Caldimonas thermodepolymerans: one gene and its partner. The protein of the gene in region 2 interacts with the protein of the main gene of each other region in a pairwise test. Links are inferred from orthologs where the notes say so. Each region holds a gene or a part of one and is shown on either strand. Other genes may lie near its edges.

Region 1 (4,342 bases), 430 kb from region 2 along the record:
GGAAGCCGATCCTGGTCAGCCCGGCCTTGGAGGCGTCGGCCAGCGTCTCGGCGACGAAGCGGTAGGCCACGTCCTGGTCGGCCTTGAGGTGCACCTCGGGCTGCACCGGCTTGGCGCCCTCGGCCGCGAAGCGGCGCACGGCCTCCTCGCGGGTGACGGGTTCGCCGTTCCAGTAGCGGATGCCGGCCGCGTCGATCGCGAACTCCACCTTCTCGGGCTGCGGCGGGTTCACCTGCGTGGTGGCCTTGGGCAGCTCGAGCTTGACCGCATGGGTCAGCAGCGGCGCGGTGACGATGAAGATCACCAGCAGGACCAGCATCACGTCGATCAGCGGGACCATGTTGATCTCCGCCATCGGCGCGCCGGACGACTTGTTGTCGAAGCTTGCGAAAGCCATGGTGGCGGGTCCTCGTCAGGCGGCGGCCGGCTGGTCGTTGCCGCGCGGGGCGGCCTTGCCGGTCGTGTTCAGCGGACGCACGTTCTCGCCGCCTTGCAGCGACTGGCCGAGCGACAGGAAGGTGAACAGCTCGAACGCGAAGGCGTCGAGCTTGGCGGTCAGCACGCGGTTGCTGCGGGTCAGCCAGTTGTAGCCCATCACCGCGGGGATCGCCACCGCCAGGCCGATGCCGGTCATGATCAGCGCTTCACCCACGGGGCCGGCCACCTTGTCCAGCGTGCCGGCGCCGCTCATGCCGATCGCCACCAGCGCGTGGTAGACGCCCCAGACCGTGCCGAACAGGCCGACGAACGGCGCGGTGGCGCCGATCGTCGCCAGCACCGTCAGGCCGTTTTCCAGGCGGGTCGTTTCCTCGTCCAGCACCTTCTTGATGGTGCGGGTCAGGAAGTCCTGCATGCTGCCGGCTTCCTCCAGCTTGGCCGCGCCGTACTTGGCGTGGTGGTCGCGTGCGTGCATCGCGTGCGCGGTCAGGTGCGAGAAGGGGTCGCGCACGCCGTGCGTGGCGATCTCGTTGCGCACGGCGTCGAGCGAGCTGGCGTTCCAGAAGAACGACAGGAACTGCTCGCTGCGCTTCTTGCGCACGTATTGGGTGATGCCCTTCATCACGATCAGGTACCACGAGATGGCCGACATCAGCACCAGGATGACGAGCAGCGCCTTGCCGACGACGTCGGACTGCGCGATGAAGTGGGCGAAGCCCATCGTTTCGTTCGGGTTCACGTTCAGTTCTCCAGGGCAAATCGGATGGGGGTCTGCACCCACACGGCCAGCGGCTGGCCGTCTTCCATGTAGGGCTTGAAGCGGGCCGAGCGCATGGCCGACACCGCGGCGTCGTCCAGGCGCTGGAAGCCGGACGACTTGTGGATTTCGATCCGGGCGGGTCGGCCCTGCGGGTCGATCAGCACGCGCAGCGTCACCATCCCTTCCTCGCGCAGCCGGCGCGACGTCAGCGGATAGACGATGGCCGGCGCCTTCTGGTACTGCACCTCGCTGGCCAGCACGGTCTTGGGCGGCGCAGGCGGGGGCGGCGGGGCCGGCTCTGCCGCGGGGGCCGCGACCACCGGTTCGGTCGCCTCGGCCGGGGCGGGTGGCTCGGGTGGCGGCGCTTCCACTTCGAACGGGGCCGGAGCCGGCTCGGGCGGCGGCGGTGCGGCCACCACCGGCGCGGGCTTCTTCGGGGTCTCCTTCCGGGGCGCCGGGGCGGGCGGCGGCGGCACGGGAGCCGGCGGCGGCGGGACCGGCGCCGGCTCGATGAGGTCGACGAACAGGGGGATCGAGGCCCCGATGGCCTGGCGCACGGGTGCCAGCTGCAGCAGGGCCCATCCGGCGGCGATGTGGGCGGCGACGATCACGCCGGCCGCCGCGGCCCGCGCTGCCGGGGGCAGTTCGCTGCCGGTCGACGCGTCTCGCCGGCGCGAAGGGCCTCCGGCACCGGGCGGCGGCGGGGACGTCAGGCTTGCTGGCATATCAGGGTTGGCGGGATGGATAAATGAGAACGATTCTTATTATAGACGTTCCTGCCTCGCCCCGGACGCCGCGTGCCCTGGCGGAGCGCAGGAGCGTGGTGTGTCAGTGTGGCCACCACGGCGGGCCGTCGCCCCGGCACCCGTTCCAACACCTTGATGCCGACGCGACGACCGGCGCGTCGGCCCGTCATGGAGGGGGGTGGCAGGGCGCGTCGACATCCCGCCTCCGCGGTGACCCCGCGCCGGCGGTGGCGCGCGCACTTTGCGACAATCCGCCGCATGACTGCCACCGACATCCAGGCCTACATGGCCCAGGTGGGTGCTGCGGCGCGTGCCGCGGCGACCCGCATGGCCGCGGCCTCCACTGCTGCGAAGAACGACGCCCTGCTGCGCCTGGCGGCGCTGATCCGCGACCACGCGCAGGCGCTGCAGGACGAGAACGCCAAGGACATCGCCGCCGCCGAGCGCAACGGCCTGGCCGCGCCGATGGTCGACCGCCTGCGCATCACGCCCAAGGTGGTCGAGCAGATGGCGCAGAACTGCGAACAGGTCGCCGCGCTGCCGGACCCGGTCGGCGAGATGACCAACCTGCGCCGCCGCCCGACCGGCATCACGGTCGGCCAGATGCGCGTGCCGCTGGGCGTGTTCGGGATGATCTACGAGAGCCGCCCGAACGTGACCATCGAGGCCTCGGCGCTGGGCATCAAGAGCGGCAACGCCTGCGTGCTGCGCGGCGGCTCCGAGGCCATCCATTCCAACCTCGCGCTGGCGCGCCTGGTGCAGCAGGCCCTGGCGGCCGCCGGCCTGCCGGCCGAGGGCGTGCAGCTGGTCGAGACCACCGACCGCGAGGCGGTGGGCCGGCTGATCGCGATGCCCGAGTACGTGGACGTCATCATCCCGCGCGGCGGCAAGTCGCTGATCGAGCGCATCAGCCGCGAGGCCACGGTGCCGGTGATCAAGCACCTGGACGGCAACTGCCACGTCTATGTCGACGCCGAGGTCGACCTGGAGCTGGCGGTCACCGTCACCGACAATGCCAAGACGCAGAAGTACAGCCCCTGCAACGCGGCCGAGTCGCTGCTGGTGCACCGTGCGGTCGCGCCCGCCTTCCTGCCGCGCATCGGCGCGGTGTTCGCGGCCAAGGGCGTGGAGATGCGCTGCGATGCCGGCGCCAAGGCGCTGCTGCAGGGCGTGGCCGGTGCGAAGCTCGCCGATGCCACCGAGCAGGACTGGTACGAGGAATACCTCGCGCCCGTCATCAGCATCAAGCTGGTCGACAGCCTGGACGAAGCCATCGCCCACATCAACCGTTACGGCTCGCACCACACCGACGCGATCCTGACCACCAACCACCCGAACGCGATGCGCTTCCTGCGCGAGGTGGATTCGTCCAGCGTCATGGTGAACGCCTCGACGCGCTTTGCCGACGGCTTCGAGTACGGCCTGGGCGCCGAGATCGGCATCTCGACCGACAAGTTCCACGCACGCGGGCCGGTGGGCCTGGAAGGCCTGACCTCGCTGAAGTTCGTCGTGCTGGGCCAGGGCGAAGTGCGCCGCTGACCCCGCGCCAGGACGCATCGGGATGGTTGCTTCCGAAGACCCGCGCGCCGCGCTCGTCCTGTTCTCGGGCGGGCAGGACTCCACCGTGTGCCTGGCCTGGGCGCTGCAGCGATACGCGCGCGTCGAGACCATCGGCTTCGACTACGGCCAGCGCCACCGCGTCGAGCTGGAGTGCCGCCCGCGCGTGCTGCAGGCGATGCGCCGGCTTGACCCGGCGTGGGACCGCAAGCTCGGCGACGACCACCTGCTCGACGTCGGGCTGCTGGGGCAGATCTCCGACACGGCGCTGACCTCCGAGCGCGCGATCGAGATGGCCGACAGCGGCCTGCCCAACACCTTCGTGCCCGGGCGCAACCTGCTGTTCCTGACGCTGGCCGCCACCGTGGCGTACCGGCGCGGCGCGCAGGTGCTGGTCGGCGGCATGTGCGAGACCGACTATTCCGGCTACCCGGACTGCCGCGACAACACGCTCAAGGCGCTGCAGGTCGCGCTCAGCCTCGGCATGGACCAGCCGCTGGTGATCGAGACGCCGCTGATGTGGCTGGACAAGGCGCAGACCTGGACGCTCGCCGAGCAGCTGGGCGGCCAGGCACTGGTCGATCTGGTGGCCGAGCACACCCACACCTGCTACCTTGGCGAGCGCAGCCAGCGCCACGCGTGGGGCTACGGCTGCGGCCGGTGCCCGGCCTGCGAGCTGCGCCGGCGCGGCCACGAGGCCTATCTCTCCCGCTGATTTGCGGAATTTTTGCGCCCCCGCGGCGTGTGGACCGCGCGCCGCCTGTCGTAGAGTCGCGGTCACGACCCGTCGCGTGCACGAGAAGGAGGGCTCATGGACACCACGCAGATCGTCACCCTGGCC
Region 2 (5,789 bases):
CTCTACGACATGATCCACCCGAACGCCAACGCCACGCTGACCGTGCGTTCGCTGTTCGTGATCGACCCGCAGAAGAAGGTGCGCCTGATCATCACCTACCCTGCCAGCACCGGCCGCAACTTCGACGAGATCCTGCGCGTGATCGACTCGCTGCAGCTGACCGACCACCACAGCGTGGCCACGCCGGGCAACTGGAAGCCGGGCGACGACGTGGTGATCGTGCCGTCGCTGCAGGACCCCGAGGTGATCAAGCAGAAGTTCCCGCAGGGCTACAAGGCGGTCACGCCATACCTGCGCCTGACGCCGCAACCGAACAAGCCGCAATGAACTTCCAGCAGCTGCGCTCGGTGCGCGAGACCGCGCGCCGTGGCTTCAACCTGACCGAAGTCGCCAACGTGCTGCACACCTCGCAGCCGGGCGTCAGTCGCCAGATCCGCGAGCTGGAGGACGAGCTCGGCATCGAGCTGTTCGTCCGCGCCGGCAAGCGGCTCACCGGCCTGACCCCGCCTGGCGCGCAGGTGCTGCCCATCATCGAGCGCATGCTGCTGGACGCCGAGAACCTCAAGCGCGCCGGCGAGGACTACGCACAGCAGTCGCGCGGCAAGCTGTCGATCGCGACCACCCACTCGCAGGCGCGCTACGCGCTGCCGCCGGCGGTCAGCGAGTTCCGCCGCCAGTTCCCCGAGGTGACGCTCAACCTGCACCAGGGCTCGCCCAAGCAGGTCGCCGAGATGCTGCTGACCGGCGAGGCCGACATCGGCATCGCGACCGAGGCGCTGTCGCGCTACGACGACCTGATCGCCCTGCCCTGCTACCGCTGGACCCACTGCGTGCTGGTCCCGCCCGGGCACGAGCTGCTCGACGGCCGGCCGCTGACCCTGGAGCGCATCGCCCAGCACCCCGTCATCACCTACGACGAGGGCTACACCGGCCGCGCGCACATCGATGACGCGTTCAACCGCGCCGGCATCAAGCCCGACATCGTGCTGACGGCGATGGACGCCGACGTGATCAAGACCTATGTCGAGCTCGGCATGGGCCTGGGCATCGTCGCCTCGATCGCCTACGACGAGGAGCGCGACCGCCACCTGCGCGCGCTCGATGCGCGCCACCTGTTCGCGGTCAACATGACGCGGCTGGCGATCCGGCGCGGCACCTACCTGCGCACCTACGTCTACGCCTTCATCGAGTGCTTCGCCCCGCCGCTGACGCGCGCCGTGGTCGACCGCGCACTGGCAGCCGACCCGGGTACCAGCTTCGAGATCTGAGGCATTGCCTGTTGGCGTAGAGTCTGCCCGACCGGGGAGACCACGCATGGGCAGGCAACGCACGGGCGCCATCCGCGTCGGCATCGGTGGCTGGGCGTACGAACCCTGGCGGGAGACCTTCTATCCGCCGGGGCTGCCGCAACGGCTCGCACTGCACCACGCCAGCCGCCAGCTGACCGCCATCGAGATCAACAGCACCTTCTACCGTGCGCCCGCACCGGGGACGTACCGGAAGTGGCGCGCCGACACGCCGGAGGGCTTCGTGTTCTCCGTCAAGGCACCGCGCCACGTGACCCACCGCAAGCAGCTGGCGGAGGCGGGCGAAGCCGCCCGGCGCTTCATCGACGGCGCGCTGCACTTGGAGGACCGGCTCGGCCCGCTGCTGTGGCAGCTGCCGCCGACCCGGACCTTCAATGCCGGCGTGCTCGGCCCCTTCCTCGACGCGCTGCCGGCCGAAGCCGGCGGGCGGCCGCTGCGGCACGTGCTGGAGGTGCGGCACGAGAGTTTCCTGTGCGAGGCCTACGTCGCACTGGCGCGTGCCCACGGCGTGGCAACCGTCTGCACCGATTCCCCGAGGTACCCGAACCTGGCCGACATCACCGGCCCCTTCGTCTACGCGCGCCTGATGAACGCGCGCCCGGACCTGGCATCCGGCTATCCGGACGAGGCACTCGACCGCTGGGCCGACCGGGCCCGGGCCTGGAGCGCGGGCGCCCGCCCCGAAGGGCTGCCTTGCGTGAGCGCGACGCCGGCGCCCGTGCAGGCGCGCGACGTCTACGTCTTCTTCATCGACGGCGCGAAGGAACGCGCGCCGGCCGCGGCGCGCGGGCTGATCGAACGCCTGGTGCGCTGAGCGACGGCGCTCAGTGCTGCGACTGGTGGAAGCGCGTCACGCGGCGCGCCCGCAGGTGCACCTGGGCGCCGGGGCGCAGCTGCAGCCGCTCGCGCAGTGCGCTGAACTCGGCACGCGGCAGTTCCACGTCGACATAGCCGCCGTCGTCCAGGCGCTTGAACTCGATGCGGGTGTTGGGGCCCACGGTCAGCGTCTGCGACAGGGTCACGGCGAGGCTGCCCTCCTCGGGCCGCTCGACGATCTCCAGCTCGTGCGGGCGCACGTAGGTCACCTCGCCGTCGGCCGCGCCCGGCGCATGGCCCAGACGGCCGTGGAACAGGTTCACGTCGCCGAGGAACTGCAGCACGAAGGGCGAGGCCGGATGGTCGTAGACCTCGTCCGGGCTGCCTTCCTGCTCGATGCGGCCCTGGTTCATCACCACGATGCGGTCGGCGACTTCCATCGCCTCGTCCTGGTCGTGGGTGACGAACACGCTGGTGACGTGCATCTCGTCGTGCAGGCGGCGCAGCCAGCGGCGCAGCTCCTTGCGCACCTTGGCGTCCAGCGCGCCGAACGGTTCGTCCAGCAGCAGCACCTGCGGCTCCACCGCCAGCGCGCGGGCCAGCGCGATGCGCTGGCGCTGGCCGCCGGAGAGCTGGTGCGGGTAGCGGTCGGCGATCCAGTCCAGCTGCACCAGCTTGAGCAGCTCGTTGACCTTGGCGCGGATCTCGCGCTCGGACGGGCGCGTCGCCTTGGGGCGCACGCGCAGGCCGAAGGCCACGTTCTCGAAGATCGTCATGTGGCCGAACAGCGCGTAGTGCTGGAACACGAAGCCGACCTGGCGCTCGCGCACGTCGGCAAAGGTGGCGTCCTTGCCGTGGAACAGCACGCTGCCGCTGTCGGGGACTTCCAGGCCGGCGATGATGCGCAGCAGCGAGGTCTTGCCCGAGCCCGAAGGACCCAACAGGGCCACCAGCTCGCCCGACGGGATGTCGAGGTTGATGTTGTCGCAGACGACCGTCTGGCCGAAACGCTTGTTGAGGTTGCGGACTTCGATGCTCATGCGCTTTCTCCTGCGAGCTGGATGTCGCGCTTCATGCGCTGCTCGACGATGAATTTCAGGACCAGGGTCACCAGGGCCAGGCCGGCGAGCAGCGACGCCACGGCGAAGGCGGCCGCGAACTGGTACTCGTTGTAGAGGATCTCGATGTGCAGCGGCATGGTGTTGGTCTCGCCGCGGATGTGGCCCGAGACCACCGACACCGCGCCGAACTCGCCCATCGCGCGCGCGTTGCACAGGATCACGCCGTACAGCAGCGCCCACTTCACGTTGGGCAGCGTCACGCGCCAGAAGATCTGCCAGCCCGAGGCGCCCAGCACGCGGGCGGCCTCCTCCTGCTCCTGGCCCTGTGCCTGCATCAGCGGGATCAGCTCGCGGGCGATGAACGGGAAGGTGACGAACACGGTGGCCAGCACGATGCCCGGCACCGCGAAGATGATCTTCAGGTCGTGGTCACGCAGCCATTCACCGAACCAGCCCTGCAGGCCGAACACCAGCACGTAGATCAGGCCGGCGATCACCGGACTGACGGAGAACGGCAGGTCGATCAGCGTCAGCAGCAGGTTCTTGCCGCGGAAGTCGAACTTCGCGATCGCCCAGGCCGCGGCGATGCCGAACACCAGGTTCAGCGGCACCGAGATGCCGGCGGCCAGCAGCGTCAGCTTGATCGCCGAGACCGCGTCGTCGTCGGTGATCGCCGCGAGGTACACGTCGACGCCCTTCTTGAAGGCCTCGACGAACACCGTGACCAGCGGCACGAACAGGAACAGCGTGAGGAACAGCAGCGCCACGCCGATCAGCGTCCACTGCACCCAGCGCGCTTCCTGCGTCGCCGAGCGCGCGTCGGGCGGCGGCACGGCCGCGTCGGTGCGGGAATTCAAAGGCAAGGTCGCGGAACTCATCTCATTTGCCCTGGCGCTTGCGGGTCCAGGCCTGCAGGAGGTTGATGCACAGCAGCATCACGAAGGACATCACCAGCATGACCACCGCGATGGCCGTGGCACCGGCGTAGTCGTACTGCTCCAGCTTGGTGATGATCAACAGCGGCGTGATCTCCGAGACCATCGGCATGTTGCCCGCGATGAAGATCACCGAGCCGTACTCGCCGAGCGCGCGGGCGAAGGCCAGCGCGAAGCCGGTCAGCAGCGCCGGCATCAGGATCGGCAGGATCACGCGGCTGAAGGTCTGCCAGCGCGAAGCACCCAGCGTCGCGGCCGCTTCCTCGAGTTCCTTGTGCAGGTCCTCGAGCACCGGCTGCACGGTGCGCACGACGAACGGCAGGCCGATGAAGGTCAGCGCGACGAACACGCCCAGCGGCGTGAAGCTGACCTTGAACGGCAGCCACTGGCCGATCCAGCCGTTGTGCGCGTAGATGGCCGTCAGCGCGATGCCGGCCACCGCGGTCGGCAGCGCGAACGGCAGGTCGACCAGTGCGTCGACCAAGCGCCGCCCGGGAAACGAGTAGCGCACCAGCACCCAGGCCACCAGCAGGCCGAACACCGCGTTGATCAGGGCCGCGCCGAACGAGGCGCCGAAGGTGAGCCGGTACGAGGCCACCACGCGCGGCGAGCTGACCGCTTCCCAGAACTGCGGCCAGGTCAGCGTGAACGACTTCAGGAACGCCGCCGACAGCGGGATCAGCACGATCAGGCTGATGTACAGCAGCGTGAACCCGAGGGCAATGTCGAAGCCCGGCAGCACGCTGTGCCGCCGCAGCAGGGTGCGCGAGAGGATCATGGACGACGCCTGTCGGGGTTCAGCGCTTGGCCGCGGAGAGGATCTGGTCGTAGACGCCGCCGTCGTCGAAGTGCTCCTTCTGGGCGCGCGTCCAGCCACCGAACACCTCGTCGACCGTGAAGAAGTTGATCTTCGGGAAGACGCTGGCGTACTTGGCCAGGACCTTCTCGGAACGCGGGCGCAGGTGGTGCTTGGCGGCGATCTCCTGGCCTTCGTCGGACCACAGGTACTTCAGGTAGGCCTCGGCCTGGCGGCGCGTGCCCTTCTTGTCGACGACCTTGTCGACCACGGTCACCGGGTTCTCGGCCAGGATGCTCCAGGACGGGTAGACCACGTCGAACTTGTCGCCGAACTCGCGGATGATCAGCGGCACCTCGCTTTCGAAGGTGGCCAGCGCGTCGCCGATGTCGCGCTGCGCGAAGGTGGTGGTCGCCGCGCGACCGCCGCCGTCGAACACCGGCACGTTGGCGAAGATGCGGCGCACCAGCTCCTTGGCCTTGGCGGCATCACCACCGGTCTTGATCACCGAGCCCCAGGCGGCCAGGTAGGTGTAGCGGCCGTTGCCCGACACCTTCGGGTTGGGGATCACGACCGAGACGCCCGGGCGCGCCAGGTCTTCCCAGCCCTTGATGCCCTTGGGATTGCCCTTGCGCACCAGGATCACCGAGGTCGAGGTGGTCGGCGCGCTGTTGTCCGGCAGGCGCTTGGCCCAGTCGGCCGGGATCAGGTTGCCGCGCAGGTGCAGGATGTCGACGTCGTTGGCCTGGTTCATCGTCAGCACGTCGGCCTGCAGGCCGTCGGCGACGCTGCGCGCCTGCTTGCTGGAGCCGCCGTGCGACTGGTTGATCGTGATGTCTTCGCCGGCGGTCTGCTTCCAGTAGCGCTGGAAGGC

Evidence for each region.
Region 1: the proteins of IS481_RS04170 (region 2) and IS481_RS02020 interact in binary tests that used the Escherichia coli proteins (3 or more experiments, as listed by UniProt). The link is inferred for Caldimonas thermodepolymerans from one-to-one orthologs.

What each region holds. Positions count from the first base shown.
Region 1 is NZ_CP064338.1:408,779-413,120, forward strand. The notes cover bases 1,401-4,342. They hold IS481_RS02020 (glutamate-5-semialdehyde dehydrogenase), read left to right. Parts: upstream 1,401-2,202; coding sequence 2,203-3,483; downstream 3,484-4,342. Other genes in these bases: IS481_RS02015 (energy transducer TonB), read right to left, coding at 1,401-1,809; queC (7-cyano-7-deazaguanine synthase QueC), read left to right, coding at 3,506-4,216; IS481_RS02030 (LemA family protein), read left to right, coding at 4,313-4,342. Also shown: IS481_RS02005 (ExbD/TolR family protein), read right to left, coding at 1-397; IS481_RS02010 (MotA/TolQ/ExbB proton channel family protein), read right to left, coding at 413-1,159; more of IS481_RS02015, read right to left, coding at 1,180-1,400. UniProt on the Escherichia coli protein: Catalyzes the NADPH-dependent reduction of L-glutamate 5-phosphate into L-glutamate 5-semialdehyde and phosphate. The product spontaneously undergoes cyclization to form 1-pyrroline-5-carboxylate.
Region 2 is NZ_CP064338.1:843,105-848,893, reverse strand. Bases 1,148-4,136 are described here. They hold IS481_RS04170 (sulfate/molybdate ABC transporter ATP-binding protein), read right to left. Parts: upstream 3,164-4,136; coding sequence 2,132-3,163; downstream 1,148-2,131. Other genes in these bases: cysT (sulfate ABC transporter permease subunit CysT), read right to left, coding at 4,064-4,136; cysW (sulfate ABC transporter permease subunit CysW), read right to left, coding at 3,160-4,062; IS481_RS04175 (DUF72 domain-containing protein), read left to right, coding at 1,315-2,121; IS481_RS04180 (CysB family HTH-type transcriptional regulator), read left to right, coding at 1,148-1,268. Also shown: IS481_RS04185 (peroxiredoxin), read left to right, coding at 1-327; more of IS481_RS04180, read left to right, coding at 324-1,147; more of cysT, read right to left, coding at 4,137-4,897; IS481_RS04155 (sulfate ABC transporter substrate-binding protein), read right to left, coding at 4,917-5,789. UniProt on the Escherichia coli protein: Part of the ABC transporter complex CysAWTP involved in sulfate/thiosulfate import. Responsible for energy coupling to the transport system.